2 regions of the Paenibacillus sp. FSL H8-0168 genome follow, and region 1 is predicted to be linked to the other one. Evidence: riboswitches for the same ligand, from Rfam matches in the RefSeq annotation. Region 1 holds a riboswitch; the other holds the start of a gene.

Evidence for each region. Region 1 has a riboswitch for S-adenosylmethionine ahead of MHI21_RS20685 (ATP-binding cassette domain-containing protein). Riboswitches for the same ligand answer to the same signal wherever they lie in the genome.
Region 2: another riboswitch for S-adenosylmethionine. It lies ahead of metA (homoserine O-succinyltransferase); the one in region 1 lies ahead of MHI21_RS20685 (ATP-binding cassette domain-containing protein).

What each region holds. Positions count from the first base shown of each region.
Region 1 is NZ_CP151948.1:4,661,299-4,677,209, forward strand. Features, by position in the region: gene MHI21_RS20610 (hypothetical protein) at 1-595, opposite strand, end outside; gene MHI21_RS20615 (DMT family transporter) at 680-1,609, opposite strand; gene MHI21_RS20620 (LysR family transcriptional regulator) at 1,758-2,636, shown strand; gene MHI21_RS20625 (sigma-70 family RNA polymerase sigma factor) at 2,783-4,357, opposite strand; gene MHI21_RS20630 (hypothetical protein) at 4,560-4,925, opposite strand; gene MHI21_RS20635 (helix-turn-helix domain-containing protein) at 5,140-5,376, shown strand; gene MHI21_RS20640 (S-layer homology domain-containing protein) at 6,044-6,814, opposite strand; gene MHI21_RS20645 (iron-sulfur cluster assembly accessory protein) at 7,052-7,411, opposite strand; gene mqnE (aminofutalosine synthase MqnE) at 7,784-8,890, shown strand; gene MHI21_RS20655 (NAD(P)/FAD-dependent oxidoreductase) at 9,095-10,162, shown strand; gene MHI21_RS20660 (YuzB family protein) at 10,279-10,536, opposite strand; gene MHI21_RS20665 (NifU family protein) at 10,624-10,869, shown strand; gene MHI21_RS20670 (SDR family oxidoreductase) at 10,962-11,726, opposite strand; gene MHI21_RS20675 (MetQ/NlpA family ABC transporter substrate-binding protein) at 11,871-12,713, opposite strand; gene MHI21_RS20680 (methionine ABC transporter permease) at 12,789-13,457, opposite strand; gene MHI21_RS20685 (ATP-binding cassette domain-containing protein) at 13,454-14,476, opposite strand; SAM riboswitch class I at 14,612-14,751, opposite strand; gene MHI21_RS20690 (Cthe_2314 family HEPN domain-containing protein) at 14,877-15,602, opposite strand; gene MHI21_RS20695 (UbiD family decarboxylase) at 15,654-15,911, opposite strand, start outside.
Region 2 is NZ_CP151948.1:1,644,872-1,660,782, reverse strand. Features, by position in the region: gene MHI21_RS07700 (3D domain-containing protein) at 13-588, opposite strand; gene MHI21_RS07695 (putative sporulation protein YtxC) at 650-1,531, opposite strand; gene MHI21_RS07690 (hypothetical protein) at 1,772-2,167, shown strand; gene MHI21_RS07685 (cation:proton antiporter regulatory subunit) at 2,374-2,868, shown strand; gene MHI21_RS07680 (cation:proton antiporter) at 2,873-4,099, shown strand; gene MHI21_RS07675 (YitT family protein) at 4,172-5,047, shown strand; gene mqnC (cyclic dehypoxanthinyl futalosine synthase) at 5,144-6,277, opposite strand; gene MHI21_RS07665 (aminotransferase class I/II-fold pyridoxal phosphate-dependent enzyme) at 6,710-7,888, opposite strand; gene MHI21_RS07660 (PLP-dependent transferase) at 7,885-9,069, opposite strand; gene metA (homoserine O-succinyltransferase) at 9,195-10,112, opposite strand; SAM riboswitch class I at 10,231-10,356, opposite strand; gene corA (magnesium/cobalt transporter CorA) at 10,908-11,843, shown strand; gene MHI21_RS07645 (HRDC domain-containing protein) at 12,006-13,013, opposite strand; gene MHI21_RS07640 (ROK family protein) at 13,180-14,058, opposite strand; gene MHI21_RS07635 (5'-3' exonuclease H3TH domain-containing protein) at 14,281-15,177, opposite strand; gene MHI21_RS07630 (arsenate reductase family protein) at 15,250-15,615, opposite strand; gene MHI21_RS07625 (RluA family pseudouridine synthase) at 15,659-15,911, opposite strand, start outside.

The sequences.
Region 1 (15,911 bases):
TGAAAGTGCCACCTTCCCGCTTACCAAGCGGATAATTTTGAACCGTCATTTCCACTTTCGTGTTCTTATCCCATACCGGAAGCTTGTCAGATGTACCGTACCCTTTCATAGCTATGTTTATGACTTCCTCCGCCTTCTTCGTCAATGCAGCAGAGGACATATTATATTTACCATAACCTTGATAAGCACCGCCAAAACTGAGATTAGGTTGATTGTTCACATTCAGTAGCACACCCTTCAACGTGCCATCTTCTGTTACATCAAAAGTCACTTTTTCCAATACAAAATCATCGGTGACGACAGATGTCTGCTCTAACATATGCGTTATGGCTGACAGGTTTGCTGTTAATCTAACTCGTTCCAGTAGCGCCGCTGTATCGTTTTGTTGCTTCGTTAATACTTGTGTTGTCTTATTTAGTGAAGCGTTCGCACTAGTTAAAGTATTTACCTTCGTATTCAGATTATAATTCCATACCCCCAAGGCTATACATCCTAGTACGGCTACTCCTGAAATGACTGTTGCTACAACTGCGAGCTTACGAACAGAATGTGGTTGCGGCTCCACAGACTGAGTATGACTGCTTAATTCTCCCATACCAAACTCCCTCTCTACTTATATAGTCATATTTTACTATCCCCCTCTCTGATAATCTAGTATATTTTTCCTAATTGCATATTACTATGCATTTGTACAGGAATTCGTTTCATCAGCCTTTGAGCTTCGGTTCTTTCGTTTTCCGGGAGATGCTGTATTTACCAGATACACACTGCCTGCAATCAGCACCAGCCCCACAACAAACGTCAAAGTAAGTGATTCCTTGAGCATTACCATACTAAAGACCGTCGACAACACCGGTATCATAAACGTATAGGAGCCGACGGTTCCCGCATCTCCGTTGTCGATTAGTTTAAAATAAATCATCCAGCCCATCGCAATCACGAATATCGAAATAAACAATAAAATTGCGATAAAGGATGTCGTCCAGTGAATATCGCTCCATTTCTCAGTCGTAAATCCAATGCCATTGAGTATAATCCCTCCCAAAACGAGCTGCATCGTCACCGCCCAAATGGAATCCAACTGTTGGCTTTTTTTCTTCATATAAATTGTTCCGAGCGCCCAGCACAGTCCTGAAGCTAGCCCCAACACAATGCCCAGTACCGACAAATGCCCTGCCATTCCACCAGAGCTAATCACAATCACCCCGCCAAAACCCAGCACCAGTCCAATGACCTTCAGGGGAAACATACGCTCCCCCAACCACATCCAGGAGAATAATCCCAACAGGATCGGCTGAAGGAATACTAAAGTGGAAAATAACCCAGCAGGCAAATAACGCAACCCTACCGTCTGCAAGCCATAGTAGCCTGCAATATTAAATATGGCCAGCACCAGATAAGTCCACGCATTCTGTCTAAAGCGCAAGGTTTCCCGGTGACGCATAGCGAACAATAGCAGAATCACACCACCCAGTAGGGTACGGATTCCTGAAAAAAATATCGGCGGTGTATCTGGCAAGGCCAGCTTGGTCAAAGGCCAGTTGATCCCCCATACCATCACTAATATCAAGACAAGCCACAGCGTAGCTTTAGGTGTTAATTTTTTCATAGATGTCTTCTCTCCCTTAAATTTTCATCGCTCATTGCTTACGACTAAAATCTGAATAGCCGTTTGCAAAGTTTTGCTTTACTAGCGTATACTGTGGTCACTAATAAATAAAATGAATGTTTTCAATGAGGGAGATAACTTTTCACTTATGACCATTACTCAAATTATGATCTTCGTTCGCGTAGCTGAAACGCTAAACTTCACCCAAACTGCCCATGAGCTGCATATGACGCAGCCCGCGGTCAGCCATGCCATCGCCAGCATTGAAAACGAGCTGGATGTCCAGCTATTGCTGCGCGACCGAAAAAAAGGAGTGCTGCTGACAGATATCGGGCACAAGGTACTGCTGCAATTCCGTATGATGCTGCAAAGCATGGAAAAGGTACAGCAGCAGGTAGCTGCTGAAAAAGGGCTGGACGTGGGCACGATCACGATCGGTGCCTTTCCTTCTGCCTCAGCCTATTTTCTACCCCCGATTATTCATCATATTCGTCAGCATTATCCGAACCTTGTTTTCGATCTACATGAAGGCTCCACGAATGAAGTCAAGGAGTGGGTGCATACCAGAGAAATCGAGGCGGGTATCATCCTGTTGCCAGACCCTCAGGTAGATGTCATCCCATTATGTCAGGATGACATGGTTATTCTCCTGCCAGACGGTCACCCTCTACAATCGCACAACAAAATCGCCATTCGAGACTTGAATGAGCAGGATATGATCTTTTGTAAAGGTGGACATGAGGTCGCCATTATGGAAGGTTTTGAACGCGAGCAAAGTCAGTTGCAGGCACAGTTCATTACTCATAATATCAGCACCTTGGTCAGCATGGTTCGACAGGGACTAGGTATGGGTATTGTCTCTTCACTCGCCTTGTCCACGTTCCCCCATGATCTGACCGTCAAGGAGACTTCACCTCTGATCACACGCCAAATCGGTATCGCTGTACCATCCCTGCATAATGCTTCACTTGCTGTACAGTTATTTGTGCGGACCGCGCAGGAGCTATTTACGGATTCGAAGCAGTAGAAGCATCGGTAACGAGATTTTGGCAGGTGTATAATGTTTCCTAAATACTTTTCTTGTCTTAATATGGTGTACTTAAAAAATAAAAAGGAGTTTTCCATAAACGGAAAACTCTTTCGCACTTTAAACAATCTGCTTCTATACTTTCTTCAATGTCGGACCAATCCACCAGCCAAATCATCCCATCGCCAAGAAACCTCATGTCCATGGAGATGTAGCCCCCCAAACCACTCGTCGATCCCTTGAACTGCAATGCGGTCCACTGATCCATTCAGTACCTCATTACCCAACTCTGTCAGAATTACCTTTCGGTTCAGAAAATCCGGAATTTGTCTGAAATCCAAGCCGGCCTCATCCCCGTCAATGATCAGCAAAGGATGTTCGCCTTGAGCCAAAGCACGAATAAATTTCCAGTATTCGAGATCACCCATGCCGAGCACATGCAGAACGTCTGTTACCTGACGAAATAATTCCAATGGCGTATCCACTCCATTATGAACGGTCTGAAGCGTGGTCTGTTCCACAATGCCAAGACCATTCCGCTCCGAGGGCAACCGCTTGAGATGCGCTGTGAAAGCTTCATAGGCAAAAGGCAGACCGGAGGCTGCCAATTCTGCCTTCTTGTCTTCCAGCAGATTAGCCATTTGGGCAGGATCGGGAGAAGCATACGCCTGCCAAAGCTCGCTTCCGAGCTCCATTTCTTGCCGTCCAATGGTCCGCCAGGTCCCGGATAATGTCTGAAGCTGTGCCGGAGTGAGCTGTCCCAGACCATGAAACCGTTCGATTCCCGGAAACTCCCCAATACAGAGCAGGCTCAGCTTCGTGCGGCCCAGTTTCTGTCTCTTGAACCAGTGGAGCAGATAGGCGAGCATACTCTGATCAAACAGGTCATGTTCAAACCACAACACGACTTCATCATACTTAATAAACTCACGAAGTTTCTGCTCTTGTTCCTCACACCCCGTAATGTATTCGCTGGCCGGAATACCCATCGTTTCCTCCAGGACCCGGGCCCGCAGTACCCGTTCTTCAGCCCCCGCTGGATTTGTAAATATCGGTCCTGCCGGATATACCTCTCTCCATACAAGCACGTCACCTTGTACAACACCCTGCTTCAACATGTCACCTACAACATCACCGTTAACAATATGTAGCATGTTTTGCCCTCCCTCATACAAATGATTGAACACGGAGACGAGGTCGGCCACCGGGAGTGTACCTTTCAATTTTCGGCGTGCATCGTGCAGCCGCTTCTTAAGCGTCGGGACCGGAGTGCCCAGATAATCGGAAATTTCCTGAAGAGAGTAACCGTAAAAATAAAACAGCCGCAGAGGCACGCGCAGCTTGGCAGACAGTGCCTTCACCGATTGTTGCAGAACTTGGCTCTCCTCTCTACGCTCCGCAATTTCTGCCAAACCCGGTACTCCTCCCGATACCTGCACAGCTTCATCCAGAGGAAGCACCGAATGATGCTTGCGCCGCAGCATCCGCTGACACTGTCTTACGACAATGGTCTTGAACCAGCCTGGAAAAGCGGACGGGGTCTGCAGCTTCTCCAGATTCTGATAAGCCTCTATGAACGCATCCTGCACGGCATCTTCCGCGAGATGGACATCCTTCAGCATGTCATAGGACACGGCATATGCCATTCCGCGAAAATGCAGCATCAGCTGCCCGAACGCTTCCGCGTTCCCTTGCCGCGCCTTTTCAACCCACTCCCTCATACGTTCCTAGCCTCTTTTCTTTCGTGTTCTTAATCTTAAGTGCCAACTCCGTGGGGGAAGGTTACAAATCATATGATGAAAAAATGAAATGATTGATAAATAGCGTCACTGAACACAGCTGTACACAGCAACCATATTAACAGATTCTTTCTCAAAAGAAGCATAATGTAGCTACAGGTTGTTGGTTTTCAATAGAAATATATCATCCTTTATTTTTTACGAGGTTAAGTTCAATATGACTTCGACCATGTAGCCATAGCAGTTCATCCAGTAAAAACGCCAATCCATCCTTACTACGCAAACGCTCGATCAGTTCTGTAACGACTTCCATAATCTCACGCTGTACATTGTTCGCTAGTTGGAGACCCCCACTTTCCCCATCCACATAAAGATGTGGATGATCCGGTTGTTCTACCTTTCGTACATGTCGCAGACACAATATCCCATGTTCAAGATAAAAGAAATAGCTACGATCATACAGAACTCCCTCAAATAATTCATACATATGAGGATCATCATCAGGTCCATATACCATGGCAACTCTATTCAATTCAACCGATTCCGTCATAAATAATTTCTCTCCTTCTGGATTGATTAATTTTTTTGTCAAATAAATAACAAAAATTATGTATATATGTATTTAATGTACGACTTCTTATACATATAATACACTTTCACATGTACATTTTCAACACTTATCGAATAAAATGTACGCATTATTGTAATTTAGGTTTGACTTCTCTAAGATTTAAGTACATATAATAAGTTGAGGGGGATTGCTCATGGGATTGAAACCAAGTTATAAACCAATGGAAATCACTCTAATTAAACGAGATAAAACACGAACTTACCTTCGCACTCAATTAGGAATATCACCATCCACTTTGGCGAAAATGTCTAATGGGGAATTTGTAGCTATGAGTGTCATTGCACGCATTTGTGAGGAATTAGACTGTAGAATTGAAGAGGTTGTAGAGTTTATAGAGGAGCAACCATTAGATACAGAAAAAGAGCGCTAGCCTTTTTGAAGAGGATAGCGCTCTTCCTTTTTTATTAACTATATTTTCCTATTGTTATCTACCCGCTGCATAAGGAACCGATCAATTAGTTCAATTTTTTGCTATATAGTAAGAAATGTACACGAAAAACGGAGTAGACGGAATGGTGCTGTACAAGCGAAGCGGTCGCTTTTGTCCCCGGATTTCTACCCTAACATAATCTTTATTCAAGAAATCCGGGGGCGGTGGCGATGGGAAGCACCATCCGTCTGCGGAGTGGCACTAAAGTAACTTTTAAGTTCCATTTATATATTCGATCTTTTGATAGGTTGCTCCATTGCTTTATAAGTCATGCCAGAGTAATCACTTATAATAAAATGGAGAGTGATACAATGCACTTTATAAAATCGATGTACACAAAACAAAACATAAATACCTCAGTACTCTTTTTTGCATGTTTAGTTCTATATAGTGTTTTTTCTGAGATTGAAATTAAACCCGTAGCACTCTTACTTTTTACAGTTGTATTTGCCTTTTTTAATGCCCTGAGTAAATTTGTCCAATCCACACGTAGTGATAATGATCATTAAACACATTCAAAAAGGCCTCCTTAGCAATATAGTACGCGACTATACCGCTATAGAGGCCTTCATTTATAGTTGGATCTTTTCTTGCTTTCGTCTGATCATCACTTCGATTGCTTTGTGGCTTCGTACAAACGCTGTAAAATGGTAACCGCTTCAGCCCGTGTGACTAGCGCTTTGGGGTGAAGGTATCCATCATTGGCGGTAAGGACGCCCATATTAGTCAGGGTGTAGAATGCTTCTGCCTTTTGAGTTTGGGAATCTTCATAAAAGGGCTCCTCTTGAGTCGTGTCGATGTATATTACTGGATAGCTGAACGAGTAATTGTCATTGTAATTCGCCTGACGAATTTTTATATCCTTATACTGCGCAGCTGCAGAGATTACTTCCTTGATCTCAGGATGAAGAGTCTGATTCGTATAATCCGTCCGAACGGAAGCAATCATCATCACATCCCAGCGGGTCAGCGGTTTGTCGGGATTGATATAGAATTGATAGTTTGGATATTTGCCTCCTACTCTTTCAGTGAAGCCCCAAACATAATCCCCATTGAATAATGCTGCAAAATCTTTATTCGCCCAGTGCTTACGCGCATCAACAAATTCTGAAGCTTTTCCAGACGAATGATTGATCTCTGGAAAAAGCTTGTGAAACATATTTACAAATTCCGCTTTCGTTATGGTTTTGCCTGGCTTGAAGGTGCCATCCGCATAGCCCTTGACAACACCTTTGTCGACCATCGAACGAATAGATTCAGCAGCCCACTCATATTTTGTCCCGTTCACATCAGTAAACGTATTTGCCGCGAATGCGGATTGACTAAAAAACAGTGCCACCGCAACCAACAGGGTGATAAGCCATTTCTTTCTTAACATCTCTTTCCACTTCCTTTAGGTAAAATTTATGTAGAACATAGTTCTCCAAACTCCATGTTATATCGGTATTTCAAAAGCAAATGATGATATTAGACAGAAGAAACAACACAAAAACGACCTCCGCAACGAGTAAAATCCCGTTACAAAGGCCGTTATCCGCAACCTAAACACATGTTTTAGGGAACCATCCTGACATTTAGGCTTCTATAATTCAGACCACTACTCGAAAAACCTTAATTAACAAGGCTCTTCGTTCGGTTTTCCGGCATCCGTAGCCGTACGGAAGCTTGAACCGCAGCCGCATGTAGCTACAGCATTCGGGTTATGAATCGTAAAGCCGCCTGACATTCCGGACTCTTCAAAGTCGATTTCCAGACCGTCCAGGTAGCGGATGCTTTCCTTTTCCACTACAATCTTCATATCCTGTACGTTCATATATATATCCTGATCCGTCTCGTTGTCGTCAAAGCCCATTGCATACGAGAATCCAGTGCAACCGCCCGGCGTAACACCCAGACGCAAAAACATATTCGGCGTTTCCTGCTGCTCCAGCATATCTTTCAAACGCTCAGCAGCGGAATCGGTGATGTTAATCATAGCTCCATCCTCCTCTTTTACTTCATGTTCTCCTTCAGTATACTCCACTATTTGCAGGTGCTCAAGTCATGGAATGTCCTTCCCTTACAGGCTTAAAGACCTGTTTTTCTATTCGTTTGTATTGAACACCAGTGGTGTGAGGTTTATAATAGGTGAAGAGTGTGTAAAAGAAACTGTCGGAAATTTGTCATTTCAAAGGCGATATTTTGAGATATTCATCATTGTAGCCTGGCATTGTAACATTTTTCACATATCGTATATCCGCGCTGCCGGATTCTTACCGACGGAACGGGACATCCTGTGCGCACTTAGCGCTTGTGCCGCTGATTTGGCGGACAGCCTCGCACAGAGCAACTTGAAGGAGGAATAGGCATGTCCACATTAGTTACACCTTTTACAGACCGCAGAATGGCGGAAATTGTAGAAAAGGTACAGAACGGTATTCGTTTGAACCTTGAAGACGGTATATATTTGTATGAAACTGACGATATCCTCACACTGGGTCAGTTGGCTAACGAAGCTAATTTACGCAAGAACGGAAAAAAGGTTTATTTTATCGAAAACATGAGCCTGTACTTCACCAATGTATGCGAAGCGCGCTGCGCGTTCTGCAATTTCCGCAAGGATCAGGGGGAGGACGGCTCTTATACGTTGTCCGGGCAGGAAATGATTGATTATGTAGAGCAACACATCCATCCGGGGGTAAGAGAATTTCATATCGTCGGTGGTCATAATAATCATGTGCCTTTCCAATACTATGTAGACTCATTGAAGGCACTAAATGAAAAGTATCCCCACGTTACACTGAAAGCTTACACTGCAGCAGAAATTGACTTTTTCACACGCATAAGCGGTTTGAGTATTAAAGAAGTGCTTCAGGAGCTGCAAAAGGCTGGACTTCAATCCCTGACTGGTGGTGGCGCAGAAATCTTGTCCGACGAATATCGGAAGAAGATGCGTGTTACGAAAGCCAACGTCGACCGCTATCTCGAAGTACATCGCACGGCCCACAATCTCGGCATGAAAACTCATACGACCATGCTGTACGGTTCGGTCGAATCGTATCAGGATCGTATTGAACATATGCTGCAAATTCGTGAATTACAGGATGAAACGAATGGATTTATGGTATTTATTCCACTGTCCATGCAGCCGAAAAGCAAAAATGCCAACATCATGCGTCGTAACTCCGCTTACGAAGATCTCAAAACCATTGCGATCAGCCGCCTGATGCTGGACAATATCGACCATGTCAAAGCTTACTTCATTAATATTGGCCCGCAATTGACGCAGGTCGCTCTCACCTTTGGCGCATCAGACGTCCATGGTACGATTGTGCGTGAGCAGATCAGCCATGCCGCAGGTGCGTTGACTCCTGCCGGATTGACCCGTAAAGAGCTGATCTGGCTGGTCAAAGGTGCAGGACGCATACCTGTAGAACGGGACACCTTCTATAACGAAATCGAAGTTTTCGAATAAATGTAATATCGGATTCAGATTTCCCGCGAGCATTTCCTCCCCATTACACACACCATGCAGCATCATGCTGCCTCGGAATACGCTGGTCTGCCTACCAAAGGCAGGCCCGATTCTCGGGTTTTATAACAACAAAAACTTGTGTTAGATCAACGAGACACCAGACCATTTGCCGGGGACACGGTAGCGAAAGGAAGGCGGATTTTGATGAAAAATTTCGTTATTCTGGGGGGCGGCTATGGCGGCCTTACTATTGCCAAAGAATTGCTGGATAAACACATTCCCGACGATGTTCAAGTTATTTTAGTGGATCGGATGCCCTTTCAGGGGTTGAAAACAGAATACTATGCCCTTGCGGCAGGTACGGTATCTGATTTTGATTTGCGGGTGCATTTTCCAGATGAACAACGTCTTATTCGCAAATATGGAGAGGTCACCTCGATGGATCTGGAGAATAAAACGGTCCATTTTCAGGAAGGTGAACCCTTGTCCTATGACCAGCTTGTCATTGCGTTGGGTTGTACGGACCGCTTTCACAATACACCGGGGGCTGAAGAACACAGCTGTACGATCCAGTCGTTTAACCATACCCGCCAAACCTATCTGCGCTTGAACGAAATCAAGCCATATGGACATGTCCATATTGTAGGCGGCGGTCTTAGCGGTGTTGAGATTGCTGCGGAGTTACGTGAAAGCCGCACGGATTTGAATATTACCATTATGGATCGGGGCGAGCGGGTGCTGTCGGCATTCCCGCAACGTTTGTCTGCCTATGTACATGCTTGGTTCAAGGAGCATCAGGTTAATGCCCTGAATCATGTTGCGGTTTCCCGTATTGAGCCGGGGGCTATTTATAACCGTGACGAGCAAATTGTAACGGATGCAGTGGTATGGACAGCGGGGATTCAGCCGGTAAAAATTGTGCAGGATTTAGCCGTCCCTAAAGACCCTCAGGGCCGCATCGTGCTCAACGAATATTATCAAATACCGGATCATCCTGAGGTGTATGTGGTCGGAGACTGTGCGAGTCTTCCCTACTCTCCAAGCGCTCAAGCGGCAGAAGTGCAAGGGGAGCAGATCGCACACATTGTACGCGACCTGTGGAAAGGCCAAACGCCTCACCCGCATCCTTTAAAGCTGCGCGGTACATTAGGCGCACTTGGCAAGAAGGCCGGGTTCGGCTATGGCTTTATGGGTAGTACTTCATTGCGCGGACGAGTACCACGCCTGCTTAAAAGCGGTGTGCTCTGGAAGTCCAAACGCCATTTTGGCTAACCGCATGCTAAACAAACAAAGAAGACCCGCTCTCAGAGCAGGTCTTCTTTGTTTCTTGAGTGCTTGCATGATGTATATTCTCTACAAAAAGAAACTGGCTAACAGAGCATTATATTTCAATCCAAATCTAGGTTACCCCATGCTTCAGCTTCCTTAATTTTGTTCATAATCACTTCGTACAGAAGCTCTGCTGAATCTGCGGATACAATCTCGCCGTTGACCATCGCATAGGGTTCGGCGTTGCACTGACCGCAATTGCTTAGGCAGCCGTATTCAATCACATCATAATCTGGATTCTGTTCCAGCTTGGACATGATTTCATCGGTACCCCAATGCATATTACTGGTGCAAAACTCAATAATAGGTCTTAACATTTTTTCACCTGCTTTGGATGACGGGCATTTTAATTTGGCCCGCTTTGTAATATAATAATAAAGGTATAGGAAAGGAGTTGAATTCTAATGAGCGAAACACAAAGCGTTCAAATGTATGATGAAGTAGCAGATGTACTGGATAAGCTTCGTCCGTTCCTGCAACGCGATGGTGGCGACGTTGAGCTGGTTGACGTTGAAGACGGCATCGTTAAGCTGAAGCTGGTAGGCGCTTGCGGCAGTTGCCCAAGTTCCACGATCACGCTGAAAGCAGGGATTGAACGTGCTCTTCTCGAAGAAGTCGACGGCGTCCAAGAAGTGGTACAAGTATTCTAATGCTTGATGCATAATGATCATGAGAGTCTTGACTTCGGTAACGAAGCTCAAGACTCTTTTTTGTGTTACAGCGTCTGAGGGATCACTCAAGCTTATATGGTTGGCCGAATGGGGTCCAACCCTCCCGATACATCCATAATATTACCTGTTATAAAATCCGAATGCTCCTCACACAAATAGGTGATCACTCGCGCAATGTCCTCTCCGCTCCCCGGACGTCCACGCGGTGTCTCTTTATCCTGCATGCCGATGACATCGGCGATTGACATTTCCTTATTTGCTCCTCGAATATCCCCTGGACAGATCATATTGACCGTAATGCCATAAGGAGCTTCCTCCACAGCCAATGACTTCGTAAAAGACACCAGCCCCACCTTGGCGGCTGCGTAGACGGCGCGATGCGGCCAAGCCCTCGCTTCTCCAGCATGACCAAAGCCAAAATGAATAATACGTCCCCATTGCTGGCTACGCATGTGAGGCAATACCAAATGATCCAGCAACATGGTACCGACCAGATTCCCTTGTATCATGGCATGAATCTCAGCCACACTGTAATCCGCAAACAGACGGCGTTCCCGGATGAACGGTCCGGCATTGTTCACCATAATATCGACTCCGCCTAGCCGATCCTGTACTTCACCAATCAGCCTCGTAATATCTTCCTGAACAGAGATATCCCCTTGTAAAGACAAGCAGCGTACTCCCTTAGACTCAATCACCCGCTTAAGCGCTTCAGCTTCTGCTTGGCTATGCACATAATTCAGTGCAATATTACAGCCTTCATCCGCCAGACGCAGAGCGGTCGTTTTACCTAAACCTTTGGCACTGCCCGTTATGAATGCGACTTTATCTCTCAACAATTTTCCTCCTGTTCACAGAGACCGGTCACCCCCAAGTATAAAATATTTAAGCTTCCCCTACAACTCCATTCAAAAAGAAACCCCCAGTCCTCTTGTTCAAGAGAATCTGGGGGTTGCGTGCAATGCGTTCTTGTTCCCTACTTAAAATGCCGGGATAATTGCGCCTTGGTATTTATCTTCGATGAATTTTTTAGTTTCTGGAGATTGCAAAGCTTTGATCAACTTCTGAATCGCTTCGGAATCTTTATTATCAGGACGTGCTACCAGAACGTTAGCATAAGGAGAATCTTTATCTTCCAGTGCCAGTGCATCCTTCGTTGGATTCAGCTTCGCTTCCAGAGCGTAGTTCGTGTTGATCAACGCAATATCCACTTCAGGCAACTGACGTGGCAGCATAGCCGCCTCAAGCTCCTTGAATTTCAGGTTTTTCTTATTTTCAGTAATATCTTTTACCGTAGCTTCAATGTTGCTTGCGTCTTTCAGCTTGATCAGACCTTGTTTCTCCAACAAGAGCAATGCGCGGCCTCCGTTTGTCGCATCGTTCGGAATGGCTACAGTTGCGCCATCTGGGATTTCATCAAGCTTTTTATATTTTTGGGAGTAGATACCGAATGGCTCCAAATGAACTGCGCCCACAGAAACCAGGTCCATTTTGCGCTCTTTGTTCATCACATCCAAGTAAGGTACATGTTGATAGAAGTTAGCATCCAGCTGCTTGTCAAATAATTGAACGTTCGGTTGTACATAGTCGTTAAACTGAACGACTTGGAGGCGAACCCCTTCTTTTTCCAACTGAGGCTTGATTGCTTCCAAAATTTCCGCATGCGGCACAGGAGAAGCTCCAACTTTCAGCTCCACTTCACGTGGTGATCCGCCTGTATTTTCGTTCGCATTGTTTGTATCCGATGTTGTGCTCTTTGTACCACAAGCAGCCAGCACCGCAATTAATGTCAAGCTTAATACAGCCAATACCCATTTCTTCATGTTATTACCCCTCCAATAAGTTTGTAATATTCAGGAGCAGACGTCCTGATCAATAAGGATATCTATATGTTTTCCCTATTTTCGAGTATAATGCCGCACGAGGCGATCTCCCGCCATTTGCAGCAATTGTACCAATACAACCATCAGCACGACCGCAACGATCATTACAGCCGTTTCATAACGATAATAGCCGTAGTTGATAGCCAGTGTACCTAGTCCACCGCCCCCGATCATCCCGGACATTGCCGTGTAGGATACGAGCGTAACGACGGTAATGGTTAATGCGGCGAGCAGACCCGGAAGTGCCTCACGTAACAGCACACGCCGGATAATTTGTCCTGTCGAGGCACCCATCGCTTGTGCGGCTTCAATGACGCCCTTGTCCACTTCACGCAGAGACGTTTCGACAAGACGTGCGAAGAATGGGGCAGCCCCGATAACCAATGGTGGGATGGTTCCCAGCACCCCGGTCGAGGTACCTACCAGCGATCGTGTAAAAGGAATAAGTGCAACGATCAAAATGATAAAGGGTACGGAACGTAAAATGTTAACGATGAATGATAATACAATGTATATCACCTTCATCAGAGTCAACGAGGAGCGGCTCGCCAGAAACAATAATATGCCGAGCGGCAAACCAATGATGAGGGTGAACAATGCGGATGCCCCAAGCATCTGAAGGGTTTCCAGCGTAGAATTCCCTAGCTCATCCCAACTCACTTGTGAAAAATCAAGTTCGCTCATTGTCCGATCACCTCCACATCAAGTCCTTGCCCAGACACTTCGCGCAGCGTATGCTCTATATCCTCATGGTTTCCTTCAAAACGAACGATTAGCTGTCCATAGGGTACATTTTTAATGGTAGATATGGTTCCCTGCAAGATCGCAAAATCAACACCAGTGCTTCGAGCCGTACGCGACAGAATCGCATCATATGTTTTGCTGCCCAAGAAGGAGATACGCACCACCTGCGCCGACTCGCCGCCACCTGCTGCCGCAATCGCTGCTTGCAACTCCTCGGGATGCTCTGACTCCCGCTGGATAAAGTCCTTGGTTACCTGGTGCTGCGGCTTCAAAAATACTTCCGCCACCGGACCTTGCTCCACGATGTCACCCTGATGAATGACGCCAACTTTATCACAAATGCTTTGGATGACATGCATTTCATGTGTAATGAGCACGATAGTCAAATTAAAGCGCTGATTAATATCCAGCAGCAATTTCAGGATAGACCCCGTCGTCTGCGGATCAAGCGCAGAAGTCGCTTCGTCACACAGTAATACATGAGGATCACTAGCCAGCGCCCGTGCAATTCCTACCCGCTGTTTCTGCCCACCTGAGAGCTGTGACGGATATTTTCCACTGTGTTCTTCCAGACCCACCAGTTCCAGCAGTTCACGGACCTTCTTGTCCAACTTCTGCTTGGGCGTGTTTACCAGCCGCAACGGAAATGCAATATTGTCATATACCGTCGCCGAAGACAACAAATTAAAATGCTGAAAAATCATTCCGATTTTTCGGCGCTGCATTTGTAACTGGGATTGACTCACAGTAGTGAGGTTTACCCCGTCTACCCATACTTCACCTGAAGTAGGGCGTTCCAATAAATTAATACAGCGAATCAATGTACTTTTCCCCGCCCCGGAGTGACCAATCACTCCGAATATTTCTCCACGCTTTATAGAAAGATTCAACCCAGACAGCGCATTAACGCGTCGGTTGCCTTTGCCATAATGCTTGGTTAACTGCTTAAGCTCTATCAACGTGCTGCGACCCCCTTCACTTCTTCCTTACCCTTTTAACAGTTCTTATCTCTCAGGATTGCATAAAATGGCTATTTATTCATACAAAAAAGAGCCCCTTTCACAGAATGAAAAGGGCCCCACCTTGCGATCCTTTTCTCATCTGCCAAAATCGCTATAACTCTAGCGGTTTTGTAGGAATTAGCACCATCATGTTCCCTCCCAGTGTATTACACCGGGAAAGAACGGGTTGCCGGGCTTCATCGGGCCAGTCCCTCCACCTCTCTGGATAAGAAAAATATGTTAAACTCCAGCTTTAGCTGTCCGTTAAGTTTATATAAAAAAACATAATTCAAGCATTTTTCTGAAACTAGGTTTCAGTATAGATAGTTTACATTGCTTTGTCAAAGGATATTTTCTATCATATTCTTGGGCGTACTGCCCGATTCTCCCATTGTTTCGCAGTATAAGTAAAGGCGTTTGACAGCGATCGACATACCATTTCCAAGCCCTGCTGCAAATCTTCCAAATGGTGATCGAGGTCCTCCAGTTGGATTTTTCCATACAAAGCTCGGTGTCGTTGCCAGAGATCATCCTGCATTTCCGTATTCATATAGTGTATCTCCGTATTCCGACGCTTACGCAGCCGATTGATGGCATCGTTGTAAGTGTCCTTGATATCATTTAAATTATCGGTCAATACAGGATGCATTTTTAGATACTTGAGCTGCCGCAACACGGTAAAATACGAATAATGCGCCTTATACTGCCCTGTTTTTAAATCACACAGATCATTTAGCCAGTTACCAAGCTTATCCAAAATAGAGAAAACCCGAACAAACCCATCTTTATAAAAGAAAACATATAATGCATAATCGGATTTTTCATCCTCGCTCATATCTTCAGCGTATCCGGCTTTCACTTTCATTCGGAAAAAGGCGGCAGCATGATGGCTCTGCTCCAGTTCATCCAGAGATGACATTAGACCGCGTGTCAAAATATCCGCCTTTCGAAAATCGTGGGTCGGATCTCCACCAGCCTGAATTTGCCGTTCCAGCAGGTTCAACATATCTGACATGCTATTCATGGCATCTAGCAGGATGCCCTTGTTCACACGTGGCGGCTCACCCAGTAGCTTGCGTATCATGCTTACACCTCCTTATAAATGTAAAATCCGGCTGTAGGTTTAATTAGGGCGTCAAGCGAAATAACTCGTCCATCGTTGATCTACAAGCTTAACAATATCCTCACGCGGTAACACCTCATCCGGATACCCCGGCTTCATACGCGCATCCACTACAATCGGCAGCTTATAGTTCAGATGATGCAAACGCACTTCGCTGTCCGCGTACATATCCGTAGCCGGGTTAAAGCGTGTGAACACTGTCCACAGGAACGAGGCTTGAGAGCGAACAACTTCTTTGGCATCGTCCACAATGAAGACGAGCGGCCACTC
Region 2 (15,911 bases), 2.8 Mb from region 1:
AATATTCAAGGATTATATGGAAGCATCCAGTGTCGCAGTCGGAATGGTTTTATGCGTTTCTATCGCTTTTTGTAGCGATTTTACCATCTTTTCCGTACATTTTCCGTTCCCTTTTTTTATAATTTGAACATCCACATCTTTCTTGCCCCATTCAGAATACACCTGCCGGGTTGTTTTAAAATACAAGTCAATTTTATTGCCCTTAATTGCAGAACCTGTATCTGCTACAATCCCGTATCCATAACCTGGAATGTACAATATGCTTCCCAAAGGAAACGTTTTGGGATCAGCCGCAATCGTAGACAGTGTGTTCTTGTCACGACGCACTTTTACACCGGAATACGTAATACCGTAGCCGGGATGACTTGGCCGTTTGCCAGTCGATTCATAGCCTGCTGTATATCCTGTTGCCGTGACCGTCATGGTCGTAATAACCTGCTCTTCGCGTGGAGCCAAAACAGGTGTGGACTGCCATTTTTTATGCTGGACCGGTTCTTTGTGACCGTAAACTTCATTGCCGGGCAATACCAGACAGGTTGCAATTAACACGGTTCCCAAAATCCGTTTCCATACCAACATGGATCTCATAAAAAACCTCCCCTTGAGGCAAAGGCTTTCCAGAAATCCATTGGTTTATACGAAAAGATTATTATTTTTGAACATCCTGACCTGGATAAAGTCTGCTCAGCTTCACTTTATCTTCAAAAATGTGCAGGAGTGTCCGCACTATGGGGGTGTGCTCATCGTCTGTGTGCAATATAATGGAAGCAGGAGAAATCGAAATAAGGGTGCTTACGATTCGATCTTCGACCTCCATTTCTAGTTCAATGCCTGGCATCTCGACAATGATGTCATCTGCATCAGGAGTCGGTATGGGCACCATGGCACTATCCAGAATCGTAAAATTATGTCCGCCTTGGTGAAGTACGTGTACGAGCGGAACTTTGCTTTCCTGAAAAAAAACAAAATATTTAAGGAGCCCCATAAATTCTTCGTATTGCCGATCTGCCCAGAATTCTTCCATGGCATAGTCGACGATTTCTTCAAGCTCTTTTTTATAAGCATGGAGCCTAAATTGAATCAGTCCTTCCAAATTGATCACACGAAGCTCCTTAAAATCCTTCTCCAGAAGAGTGGTCAGCTTACCATGACGCTTCAAACGGCCTCTCGGGCCATCATCGTTTAACAGTGAACGAATCATACTGCGAATTTGCTCCGTATCCTCTTTCTCCAGCAGCGAACAGGCTTTGGTGAGAATGAGATTGAGCATCCCCCACTCCTTGACTTCGATAATATAATCCGCTATTGCCGAAGACATGATGCTGTATACACAGGGGAGAAAGCTTTCAAACGCCGAATTGCTTTCTGTGCCCTTGCAGGTCCATGCCACTTTGTTGTCCAACTGTCTGAAAGTGAATCGAAATCCGCGCCGTGACATATGTAGTCCCTTTGTTCTACTTTTGACCACTTCGTAAAACCGGTCGGTTTCCTGATCTCCGTCTGTATTGGTCCACACTGTAAACAGTTCCATTGGCTCACTCCTTTCGATCACTGCTTTCAGTATATGGCGGCCTCTGAAGGGTTATACGAAGTGAACGACTGGAAACAGAAAGACATATTCAAAAGAGGATGATCTGGTTTCAAAAAGCCGGTTGGCGTGTTATAAACATTACTGTGATATAGGAAAAAAACCGAAAGACGTTTGAATATTTAGCGTGGGGTATGTTAAGGTTATAGTAATATGAATTTTTCACAAGAGGGAGGAGATAAGATGTCAACGATGCTGAACATGCTGCGTACATTCATGATCGTCATATTGAGCCTCGTTCAGATTTTGTCCCTTCCTGTGACGTTTCATGCGGAAGACACCACTCAATCCCTTCAGTTTACGGCGGGATCTTCTCTTATGCCTCATGCTGATATTTCCTCGTTAGAAACAGACTCTCACGGTCTGGAGCATCATTCCAAACCAGCTATACGCAAGTCCTCCCCTTTACTTCATCTGGTGATCGCTGCGGCCAAATCACTTCCCTTTGTCATTTTGATAGCGCTTGTGCTGCTATTGAGCATCCCTAAACTACGTCTGCCTTTTATTCCTGTCATTTGCAAACTAAAGAAGCAATTGTACTTGTTCCCCATCAAATTCACCTCTAGTTATGTGGCTTAACCTCCCTTTGCATGCACATCACCACATTCGCATGTATATTTGTTAATATTTTCCAATGACTGTAATACGTAAGTGTATGTATCAGGTTTTTTACGTTAATTCATAAAATTTAATACAAAAAGAAAGTTTCCATGTCACTCCCAAAGTATGTGATTTATTTCCCATACCATTCATTTAAATAACGTATCGTACAGGAGGCTTTACAAATGGATATTCGAGAGTCTATTTTGCCAGGAATCGGAATTAAGTATCGAATAGATGCAGAGAGTGGCGACCGAATTGTCATTATTATTCATGATGATGGCAGGCGCGAGTTGTATCACTTTGATTACGAGGATCTGGAACAAAGTATTTCTATGACAACCCTGAATGATCAGGAAGCGCGATTGGTAGCCTCCATCATCGGGGGTATGACATATAAGCCCAAACAGCTTGAAAGTGTTGAAATGACGTTTGATGATTTTATTATCGAATGGTATAGAGTGGAATCCCACTATGCAAGTGTCGGCAAATCCATCGGTGAGCTGGATGTAAGGCAAAATTCGGGAGCCACTGTTATTGCCATTGTGGAGAAAAAGGGAATGAAATATGTAAATCCTGGTCCTGAAGTGATTATTAACGATGATGCCACTGTAGTCGTTGTCGGGGAACGCGATCAGCAAAAACGCTTTAAACAAATCCTTATGAACGGAAGCGGGTGATTGGATGGATCATCTGGTATTTGAGGTTGGATTGGCAATTGCTCTCATCGCTGCAGCCGGACTTATTTCCTCCAAACTGCGCTTCTCGGTCATCCCTTTTTATATCCTGATCGGAATGGCAGTTGGCCCGCATGCGATGGAGCTATGGCATTTTGATTTTCGCTTTATCGAAAGCGCCCCATTTATTGATTTTATGGGAAGAATCGGAGTGCTGTTTCTTCTCTTCTACTTGGGTCTCGAGTTCTCAGTAGGTCGGTTAATTAAATCAGGCCGTTCCATTGCCGTGGGCGGCACCATTTATATTGGCATCAATTTTACACTGGGGCTGGCCCTTGGCTTCCTGAGCGGCTTTCCTGTAGCAGAGACACTGGTTATCGCCGGAATTACAACAATATCATCCAGTGCTATTGCTGCGAAGGTGCTGGTAGATCTCAAGCGGACGGCCAATGCAGAAACAGAAATGATTTTGGGCATTATTATGTTCGAGGATGTTTTCCTCGCCGTATACATCTCCATCCTCTCCGGATTGGTTCTTAGTGATTCATCCTCGCTCGGGGGTGTGCTGCTATCAGCGCTAATCGCGCTTGGCTTTATGCTTGCAGTCATTATTATCGGCCGTAAGGCCGTCCCTCTGTTAAATCGGATTCTCCGTATTCGCTCCAATGAGGTATTCGGACTTGTTGTTTTTGGCTCTCTGTTTCTGGTGGCTGGTTTTTCGGAAACGATTCATGTGGCGGAAGCTATCGGCGCCCTGTTGGTCGGTCTGGTACTGGCCGAAACGGAACATGCCAAACGAATCGAGCATTTAATTGTTCCTTTCCGCGATTTCTTTGGTGCCCTGTTTTTCTTCAGCTTTGGACTATCCATCGATCCACTGTCCCTGGGAGGAAACGCGATATGGCTTGCGCTGGTAGCAGTCGTCCTCACGTTGTTTGGTAACATTTGGGCAGGAATGCTGGCTGGGCGTACGGCCTCCTTATCTCCCAAAGCGTCAGCAAATATCGGTCTGACCATTGTGGCACGGGGTGAATTTTCGATCATCATGGCCAACTTGGGCAAAGAAGGCGGTTTGCTTGATATTGTTCAGCCCTTTGCAGCTATCTATGTACTCATACTGGCGATTCTTGGACCACTTCTGACAAAGCAGTCAAAACCTATCTTTAATATGTTAAACAAAATATTTAAGTTCAAGGACCCCCGCCTACGAAAGGAAGAAAGTAACTCGGCATAACTGCAAAAGCTGGATACGACAATCCATAGGAGGGAAGGCTATGCGGCACGCTGTAAAACATGCCGAAACTCTATGAGGCGGCTTGTAAAGCCCGCTTCAGGAGATGCGAGAAGGTTCCCTGTCTTTTATACGGTGATTGGTGGAATTACAGCATCCGTCGGTCTGGAATTGTTTTTACATCCGCATGATATGATCGCTGGAGGTGTCACGGGGATCTCCAGACTCATGTCGCTTTATACACAGGAGCATTTTGGGTTACTGCTATTCGTTTTGAACTTGCCACTCATGTTGCTGTATTCTCTGTCTACTCACAAACCCATGCTGCTTCGGGCACTACCTGGCTTGTTCGCCTTTTCGGGCTCAGCCATTATTCTTTCGCCTTTTCCGGCAGTGAGTGGCCATCCGGTCGTATGCGCTTTGGGCGGCGGCATCTGTATCGGTCTTGGCGCAGGGCTGGCAGCTCGTCATGGTGGTCTGCTCGATTCACTAGGACTTAACGAATCTGACGATGGCCGTCCATCCACATTGTTGCTAACACACCGCAAGATTCCATTAATACAGATTGTTATGCTGTGTAATGGTCTGCTGCTCATTACAGCCGGCTTTGTGCTAGGCTGGGAGCCAGCTCTCTATTCAGCCTTATCCTGCCTCGCCGCCTATGAAACGACCCGGCTGATGTTTACCGGTCAGACGCGTATGGTTTGTGTTGTCAGCAAGAAACAGCAAACCGTCGAGGATGCCATATATCGCAGGCTGCGTATACACAGCACACCTGTTGGAGGCTCTGCACAGATAGAGGGTAAAATTAAAAGCGAATCTGAGGATAAAAAAGAACAAATGGTCATCGTTTACAGCGTTCATCTGTTGGATTTGCTGCGTTTTAAGGCAGTCATCCAAATGGCTGACCCGCAGGCTGAGATCATGTATATGAAACGATGGAAAACATAGCAAAGTAACACATCAAAAAACGCTTATCTACACTAATCCTTATACATAGATTAGTGATGGATAAGCGTTTTGTAATTAACAATATATTAACGGATATTAATTTTGCATGATAAAATCATGTTCAATACTGCTGGCACTGTCAAAAGTACGAATAATATCATAACGGGTATTGCGCTGCGCTGGAATGTGACCCGTCTCGCGGATCAACTGTAAAATGGATTCGATGTTAACCTTATACGTTGCGCCTGCAGCGGAAACTACATTTTCTTCAATCATGGTGCTGCCGAAATCATCGCAACCGTAGTATAACGATTTTTTACCGATTTCAGGTCCCATAGTTACCCATGAGGATTGAATATGCTTGATGTTATCCAATACAAGACGACTGATCGCAACGGTCTTCAGATATTCCTCTGGCGTCTGGCGTTCCTTCTTCAGATTGGTGTTGTCTGGCTGGAAGGTCCAAGGAATAAAGGCCAAAAATCCTTCAGAATTATATTTGTTTTCAATGCATTCATCCTGAGCATCACGAACACGCAACAAATGCAGCGCACGCTCCTCCATCAACTCGCCAAAGCCGATAACCATCGTAGCAGTTGTGTTCATCCCAACCTTGTGAGCCGTTTGCATGACATCCATCCAATCACGCCAAGAACCTTTGAGACGGCTAATTTTGCGGCGTGTGCGGTCATCCAAAATTTCTCCGCCTCCGCCCGGAAGCGAATCCAATCCAGCTTCATGAATGGCTCGAATCGTGTCTTCCATGGATAGACCGGATTTTTCCTTCATTTTGTGAATTTCAGCTGGCGAGAAGGAGTGCATCGTAATATCGGGAAAACGCTCCTTAATAGCTTTCAGCAAATCCGTATAATAACTGAACGGCAGATTGGGATTTACACCGCCTTGCATTAGAATTTCGGTGCCACCTACCTCCTGCGTTTCCTTGATCTTCTGAAAGATCACCTCATCCGGCAAAACATAACCTTCATCGGAACCCGGTCTACGGTAAAAAGCGCAGAAGCGACAGTATACGTCACATACGTTCGTATAGTTAATATTTCGTCCGATGACGAAGGTTTTAATGGGATCGGGGTGCATGCGATTCATGACTTTATTCGCCGCGTGACCTATTTTTTCTACCTCGTCTGATTCGAACAAAGCAACGGTATCCTCTAAATTCAGGCGTTCGCCGCGTAGGGCTTTATCTAAAATATGGTCGATTACACTCATGGTGTATCCTCCTTCGCTGTCACAGGGCGACGAAATGAACGACAGGACTTATGAACGAGAATGCTTTCACAAACCTGCGTTCGAACCCTGCCGTAATGTATGTTCATGACTGGCCTTGTATGTTGTCTGTGCTATTTAGCATAGTAAAACCTAATGATAATACTAACATATCTTTAGGTAAGGAACCATACTTATTCCCGCTTCTTTCTGCTTTTCACCTAGGAAAACAGGCAACTGCCAAGCTTATCTCAACATTGCGTATAGCCAAGAAATAACAAAACAGGACTGAAAGTGCCTTTTTTCACACTGTCCTTCATGCCATTCTTATAGAAAACAGCAAGCCTCCTGAAATACTGGAAACTTGCTGTTTAGTGCTGTACATATTTGCTCCCGGCGTGAAAACGACAAAGATGCTGCGGATGTGCTAACGCTCTAGCGCAGCGCCTCATCCAGATCACTGATCAGGTCGTCAATATCCTCCAAACCTACGGAGAAACGAAGTAGTCCGTCCGTAATCCCGCGCTCCAATCGTACACTATAGGGCATAGCCGCATGTGACATCATCGCCGGATACGACAAGATGCTTTCCACAGCTCCCAGGCTCACCGCTACAATTGGAATACGTACGCGACTGAGGACTTCTTTTGCACGCTCACCAGAACCCACATCAAACGATATCACTGCACCATAACCGCTGGATTGACGCTCATGAACTTCACGCCCTGGATGATTTTCCAGACCCGGGTAGTATACTGCCTCAATGTCGTTGCGCTCGTTCAGCCAGTTAGCGAGCTTGGCTGCACTCTTTTCGCTGTGAGCCATACGAGCCTCCAGTGTCTTCATACCGCGCATGAGCAACCATGACTCCTGCGGAGCCAGCACGGTACCCAGTCCATTTTGGAGCTGCTTGATTTGTCTCCCGAGCGATTCGGTACGCGCTACCGCAAGTCCTGCCAGCACATCGCTGTGTCCGCCCAGAAACTTGGTCGCACTGTGCAATACAATATCGACTCCCTGCTCAATCGGACGTTGATAATAAGGTGTCATAAAAGTATTATCCAATAAAGTTAAAAGTCCGTGATCCTGTGCCCAAGAGGTTATTCCTGCTACATCGGTAATTTTGAGTGTCGGATTGGACGGGGTCTCCATATATACAGCCCTTGTATTCTCCTGCAACGCCTCTTTCACAAGGTTGAGGTCCGTCATGTCGACGAAGGTCGTTTCGATATTCATCCGTTTCAAAATGGAGGTCAACAGTCGATATGTTCCCCCGTATACGTCCTCGGAAACAATGACATGATCTCCAGCGGATAAGAGCATAAAGGTAGTGGAGATGGCCGCCATACCTGACGCAAAGGCAAAGCCGCACGCCCCGCCTTCTAATAAAGCGATATAATCCTCCAAAGCTTGTCGTGTCGGATTACCTGAACGGCTATAGTCATGCTGTGGAGGATTAAAAATATCATGATGGTGAAAGGTAGAAGCTTGATAGATCGGGACGCTCGAGGCCCCCGTAACGCTGTCAATTTCAGAACCAAAATGCAGTAGCTTGGTAGCGAACTTCCGCTCTTTGTTCAAATCCTGCCCGATCCTCCTCGCATCCTCTATCATTGCAGCTCCCCTCCTTCTACTTCTTGACGTGCCGCTTCCAACGCCGAACGCAAATCTTCAATGAGGTCGTCTGCATGCTCAATGCCTACGGAGAAACGCAACAGCCTGTCATCTACCCCGACAGCATCCCGAATTTCTGCTGGTATATCCGCATGTGTCTGCACAGCGGGATAGGTCATTAACGATTCCACACCGCCGAGACTTTCTGCAAACGCAATGAGCTTAATGTGACGAAGCAAAGGTTCCACATAACGAGCATCCTTTACTTTAAAGGAGAAGATACCTGTATTTCCGCTGGATTGTTTATTTTGAATCTCACGGCCTGGGTGGCCTTCGAGAGCTGGATAAAATACTTCCGCCACCGCCGGATGCGTCAGTAAATAGTTAGACAGCACTGTTGCATTATGCTCATGTCGGTCCATACGCAGCGCTAACGTCTTCATCCCCTTCATCAACTGGTAGCAGTCACTCGGGGAAAGCACCGCTCCTATGGAATTGTGCAGGAAGGAAATTTCAGCTGATAGCTCTTTGCCTTTGGTTACGATCAATCCTGCCAGCACATCGTTATGTCCGCCCAAATATTTGGTTGCGCTATGTACCACAATATCCGCGCCCAGTTCCAATGGCCGCTGGAAATATGGTGTTAGCAGCGTATTATCTACAATGGTAAGCAACTGATGTTGTGATGCCCATTCGGCAACCGCTCGAATATCAGTAATCATCATTAACGGATTTGTAGGCGTTTCTATGAATACGGCTTTGGTATTCGGTCGACATGACTGTTCGAGTGCTTCAAGATCGTTCGTATCCACATAACTCGCTGTTACACCAAATTTAGATAAAATACGCTCCAGCAAACGATATGTCCCGCCATACAGATCCAGCGATACAATGAGATGATCTCCCTGTCCAAACAATGCAAATACCGTTTGCAGCGCCGCCATACCTGAGCTGCAAGCAAAGCCTGCATCACCAGATTCAAGTGCAGCAGAAGCCTCTTCCAGTACCTTTCGCGTGGGATTGATCGTCCGAATGTAATCAAATCCTGTGCTTTGACCCAGACGGGGATGGCGGAACGCCGTAGATTGGTAAATCGGGTAATTAACAGCCCCGGTTACTGGCTCCTCTACTGAACCGATTTGTGCCAATCTACTTTCGATTTTCCACTGTTTCTCACTCATATGAATCCTCCTGTTAACTTCCATAGTGGGTGCTATAACCAATCCTGCAAAAATGGATGTCAAAGACTATACTGCTGCGCTACTGCAAGGTGGTACTGTACAAGGGTAAACTACAAGCCCCTTTTTTAAATCTGGGGCCCGATATCGTAAGGTGTCTCTTGGTATACATAATAGTTCAGCCAATTCGAGAATAATAAATTGGCATGCGCCCGCCAGATTGAGGGCGGTGTGCGCTCAGGATCATCATTAGGAAAATAATTTTTGGGAACTTCAATATCCATTCCTTTGGCCACATCGCGGTCGTATTCCCATTTCAATGAAAGCGGGTCATATTCAGAATGCCCAGTTACAAAAATTTGTTTACCGTCAAGCGTGGCTACGAGGTACACTCCAGCTTCCTCGGATTCGGATAAAACTTCTAATTCGGCGATATGATCAATATCTTCCCGCCGAACCTCCGTATGTCTGGAGTGAGGGGCATAAAACAGTTCATCAAAGCCGCGTAGCAATTTTACTTTAGGTTTAATCACGGTGTGTGGAAATACGCCAAAGCATTTGTAGTCGAGCCCGTATTTCGGGACATTGAAATGATGGTATAAACCTGCCTGTGAGGCCCAACAAATGTGCATGGTCGAAGTTACATTCGTTTTCGTCCACTCAAAGATTTGCCGGATCTCCTCCCAGTAGTTCACATCCTCAAACTCAAGCTGTTCAACCGGAGCTCCTGTAATGACCATGCCGTCAAAACGACTGTTCTTGATCTCGTCAAACGTTTTATAGAACATATTCAAATATTCTTGCGATGTATTTTTGGATACATGAGACTTCATGTGCACCAGCGTGACGTCCACTTGCAGCGGCGTATTGCCGACCAGGCGCAACAGTTGGGTTTCCGTTGTTTCCTTCGTAGGCATCAAATTCAAAATGGCGATGCGCAACGGACGAATATCCTGATGATAAGCCAAGCTTTCATCCATTACGAAAATATTTTCGCCCTCCAGCACTTCCTTGGCAGGTAGTGTATCTGGAATTTTAATCGGCATGTAAACTCACTCCTTGTTCGGTAAGTTTTGCGAAAATCGTCCTGCTGAGATGCCGGGCATATAATAAAAAGACCTTTCTCTGGTTAGAGAAAGGTCATATTTGTATCCATATGCGCCTCTCTCATCTGTCAGGGCAACGCTCTTTGTACAAAGCGCGCGTCCTGCAAGAATTAGCACCGTGCGATTAAAATCGCCGGTTGCCGGGTATCATCGGGCTAGTCCCTCCACCTGCTCTTGATAAGATTTCGCTATATTCATTTTGGGTTCACAAAGTTCTTGTTGTTCACTTTAATGCATCGGCTGGGCTTCGTCAAGATGGGACTTTCAAATTTGTGCCCTGCAATCACATTTTGTCTACCTTTTCCATAGGTTAAATCATATCCCTCCTATCGCTGAAGCTCTTGCCACTACTGTTGATTTAGCCCATGATTTTGCGCTTGAAAGGCCGTAGGCCGAGCGTTATACTATACAAGTGCTATTAGGCAAAAAATATGGAGCAGTAGTGCAGATTTGAGTGTTTCCTGCGATACTGTGGCAACCTAAAAAGAACATTTGAGAGGTGAATCCGGAATGGAAGGCGACCCGAGTCCGAGTAGGCGGCGATCCCTGAACAACAGCATAGGAATGACTTCAGCTTGCCGAAAGACGGGACGCCAGGCTCTGCATGCTCCAAAAGCCTCCGGCTTTTGATGGGAGTGCACGCTTACCCGCACCGGCTAACTGGCTAACTGAGTTCATTCCTTATGCTTAAGGTAAACGTATTTCCGTTACGACGGAGCATAAGGAGTGACATATATGAAAATCCGTTTGGTCAACAACGGGGTTTTTACCCCTGTCGAAGAAATTGAAATGGCGCTTACTGCACCGGCAGAAGGTTTTTATTGGATTGACGCCGATGTCGATGATTTGGCAGTGCTACAACCTTTATTTTCCATGCATGATCTTGCTGTTGAAGACTGTTTGAGTGAAGAAGAACAACGTCCGAAGATCGAAATTTATGAAAGCCATTATTTTATCGTTGTAAATAGCATTCGTTTTGATGATGAAGAAATATTTTTGCGAGCTTTGAACATTTTTCTCGGCCGCCATTTTATCATTACGGTGACCAAGCAGAAAATCAATGAGCTTCGTACCCTCAAGCCTATGCTGTGGGAGCAAGAAGTCAGCCAGCCTGACCGTTTTATGTATCTGCTGGTCGACTTGATTGTTGACAACTATTTTCTGGTTGGTGACCGGATTGAGGTCCGCATTGAAAAGCTGGAAGAAGATATTCTAATGCATACGAAAAAGTCGCATTTGAACGAAATCATCGGCTTACGCAGTGAGATTCTGTGGCTGAAAAAGGTGCTGGGTCCGCAAAAGGAAGTCATCAATACCCTAAACAAACGGGATTTGCGGCTCATCGACGATCAATTGCAAAAATATTTCAGCGACATTTATGAAAATGCTGTGAAAATTTCGGAGACTTTTGAAACTTACCGTGATTTGATGGGTAACCTTCGAGAAGCTTATCAATCCAGTATCGCCAATCGTGCCAATGAAATTATGCGTGTGTTTACGGCAATTACGACCGTATTTATGCCATTGACGGTCATTACCGGAATATATGGGATGAACTTCGATAATATGCCTGAACTTCATACACGTTATGGCTATTTTGTCGTCATTGGTATTATGGTGGCACTAGGTGTTAGTATGTTCTGTATTTTCCGCAAGAAAGACTGGGTTTAAAAAGAAAAGGGGAAAAAGTACGGAGTTGGATACCTATTTCGATTTTCAAGCTTGATCATAAAAAGCAGCAGCCGTGTCCTATGAGGAACTGGCTGCTGCTTTTTAGTCTGTTGGACCCTGAATGTACTTTAATAACTTTAGCTTTATCCAATCAGTTCTATATTATCCAACATGTCGGTCGGGTACCTGCTGATGGCGAAACCGTATACGGATCAGACGCAGACGCTCATAAATTTGATCCAGTCCTGTTTCTGTCGCCTTTTCTTCCCCATACACTTTCAGCATGACGGGCTTGAGCAGCGTATCCCCCAACTCTTCATAAGCAGACCAGATGGCTGCCTGCTCCTCCTCAGATACATTCACCAATTCCTTGCGGATCAGCTTCTCCATATTAATGCCATCCCTGTCCAAATGCTCCACAGCTTCAATCATTTCTCTACGATGCAAACCTGTCTTCATCCCGATATGCTCCAGTGAAAGACCGTCCGAAATGCCTTCGATAATCGTTCTAGTTAGGCTGAATTTGTTCAGCTCCTGCCTGTACTGGTTCTCTTTTTGCTTGTATAGCCATGACAAAAAAACTTCTTCTTCCAGCGTCTCTGTTACCCAGTTCAACGGAAATGGCGTGGTCCGGTCATTTTGAGTCGTAATAGCCAATAGCTCCGTCCCATATTGCGACACCTTACCCTGACCCATACCAGGCAGCTCCAACAATTCTTCTTCGGTATGGGGAAGATAGACGCTAATGAGCCGAAGCAGCCGATTCGTAGCGATAAAATAAGGCGCTTTTCGTTCCGTTGCTGCTTTTTGCCGTCTCCACATCGTCAACTGCTCATACACTTCATCACGTGGAAACAAATCACTGTAGCAATACAGCTTTTGCAGCGTTTGTCCTCGTCCTGATGATCCTTCTTGCTCATGAAATACGCCATGGATTAAGGGCCTGTAGCCCTCAGCCATTTTGAGCGCCAGCTCATGACGGTATACATGCAGTAATTCCTGCCACAAGCTGCCCTCATACCAAAGGTCGTCTATACTTTCATCCGGGACATGTTGTGTGCTCCAGCCTGCACTCCATCCCCCTTCATGTTGCCCAATCCATACCTGAGCAAAGTCCTCATAGCCCTGTTCATTCCGTTTGGACAAGCGATTTAAAAATACAATCTCCATGATTTCTTCCTCCCTCATATCGTTGAAAGACAGTCCCGCACAACACAAAAACGCAAAAAAAAGCACCTATCCTGCGTATTCGCAAGAAAGGTGCTTCCCTTTTTGAGCCGTACTATGCTGTTGCCTATATAATAACCGTACCTTGGAGTGCCGTCAACCATAAATTCTAATGATTCAGCTTTTCCTTTGCCAATGCCAGAGCACCGCACAATCCAGCATTGTCACCCAATCCCGGAGATACGATATATTGCTCAATATCTGTTGTCAGACTCGAATGCTGTACGTATCCGTTCAAAAGTTCTTGAAGCTTGGTACGAATGAGCGGGAACAGTTGGTCCTGCTTCATCACTCCCCCGCCCATAATAATTTTTTGCGGTGACAGGATTAATACATAGCTCATTAAAGCCTGTGCCAGATAGTACGCTTCCATTTCCCAGGCTGCGTGATCGACAGAAAGTTCATGTCCTTTAACCTTCCATCTTTTTTCGAGCGCAGGACCTGCTGCCAGTCCCTCCAAACAATCTCCGTGATAAGGACATGTCCCCTCGTAAGTATCTTCTGGGTGACGACGTACCAGAATATGCCCCATTTCCGGATGGGATAATCCATGTATCAGCTTTCCACCAACCAAAGCACCCGCCCCGATGCCTGTACCTATCGTAATATACAGACAGTTGTCCAATCCCTTGGCGGCACCCCAAATAGACTCACCAAGTGCTGCTCCATTCACATCCGTGTCAAACCCCATAGGCACGTCAAAATGCTGTTTCAGTTTGCCAATTAAATTGTAATTTCCCCAATGTGGCTTTGGCGTTGTTGTAATATAGCCATATGTATCACTGCCTTCGATTGGATCAATCGGCCCGAACGAGCCTACACCCAATGCTTCAATGCCCTTGCCTTCAAAAAATGCGATGACATTCTCCATTGTTTCTGCTGGGGTGGTCGTTGGAAAGCTTGCTCTTTCCAGTACCTCCCCATGTTCGTTGCCAATTCCACATACAAATTTGGTACCGCCTGCCTCAATTGCTCCCAATACTGTCATAGTTGCTGTTGTCCCCTTTCAATAATCCGGTTCTCTCTCCACTATATTCACCTGAAATGTGCCCGAGGTCAATCCCCTTATCGCAATTGTATATAATCCTTCACATGACTATACAACTCCCTTGACATAACGGTATAAAAATAAGGACACTAACGCACCTAGCGTCAGCATCCCTATAAACTTACTTCACTTAAATTGTCCGTATCAAGCCTAACAGCTTCATTATGATCCGGTTGCGACACCCATCAATGTACACAAGCTTTTCATTTCAAGCTGCTCAAACTTGTCTACAATTTGCACGTGATCCAGCGTCAGCAGACAGCTATCCAAAGCACATGCTACAGGTACACCGCAGTGAATTTCAGCAAGCTTGCGTGAAAGATGCAGCATATCCAAATCACTCTCAATTTTTTTACGGACCGAGGGTGTTAATTGATCCAAATTCTCCAGGATGCCTTCAATAGAGTCGTATTCCTGCACCAGCTTGAGTGCCGTTTTCTCACCAATACCTCGTACTCCTGGATAATTATCGCTTGCATCCCCCATCAGGCCTTTAAGGTCCACCACTTGGCGTGGTTTAAGCCCTTTTTCAGTCAGCAGGGTCTCCGGGGTGTATACCATATAATTGCCGTGCCCTTTTTTCATAATAATGACCCGTGTCCGATCATCCACTAATTGAAGTAAATCATGATCTCCCGAGAGAATCATTACATCCATGTCCTCATTTTGCGAATAATGGCGTGCAAGCGTACCGATACAATCATCGGCTTCAAAACCTTCCGCTCCAATGTTGGGAATGCCGAGGCTGTCCGTCACTTCCCGAATCAATGTAAATTGGGGAATCAAATCATCTGGTGCGTCGGCACGGTTTCCCTTATACGCAGCAAAATGTTCCCCACGAAATGTCGTTCCGCCCATATCCCAGCAGCAAATGACGTGTGTAGGATTAAACGTTTGGACTGCATCCCAAAAATATCGAATAAAACCATATATGGCGTTCGTTGGCACTCCAGCTTTTGTACGACGGATATAACCGTTTGCGGCGGTTGCATAATAAGCGCGAAATAGCAGGGCCATGCCGTCAACCAGCATTACGGATTGTTCATTGCGTTGTGTCACAGATTGTATTGCTCCCATTCATCATAATATTTAACCCCCACAGTATAACATATCGTGGGGGTTAATTGGGCGTTATTGAGCTCCCCATGTGCCCTCAAATGTTTCCTCTTTGAATCCTACCGTTACTTTGTTACCGTCGGTTACAATCGGGCGTTTGATTAATCTTCCATTCGAGGATAAAAGCGAAATTTGCTCTTCACGGCTCATGTCTCCAAGCTTATCTTTCAGCTTTAACTCTTTGTACACCTCACCGCTTGTATTGAAAAACTTTTTCAGCTCCAGCCCGCTTTTGCGAATCAAGTCTTCCAATTCCTCCGGGCCGGGCGGTTGTTCAAAAATAGGAATAAGTTCCGTCTCATGTCCCTTGTTTTGCAGCCATTTCACTGCATTACGACAGGTACTGCATTTAGAATACTGATATACTTTCAGTTGGCTCATCGCTAGATTAACCTCCATTTGGTTTTCATCGCTTATTTATATTTTATTCTGAAAGATATTGCGCTCTTAATAGCTCCTGCATTTCAGCCATATCGTCAGGTAGAGGAGCATAGAACGTCAGCCGCTCCCCGGTAACAGGATGCTCCAAGGATAGCTCTGAGGCATGCAGAGCCTGTCGAGGCATCCTGGCATCAAGCTGATCATATCGCTCACGTTGCGCAGCATCATCAGGTGTAATCCGATACATTTTATCTCCGATCAACGGACAACCGATATAAGTCATATGCACTCGAATT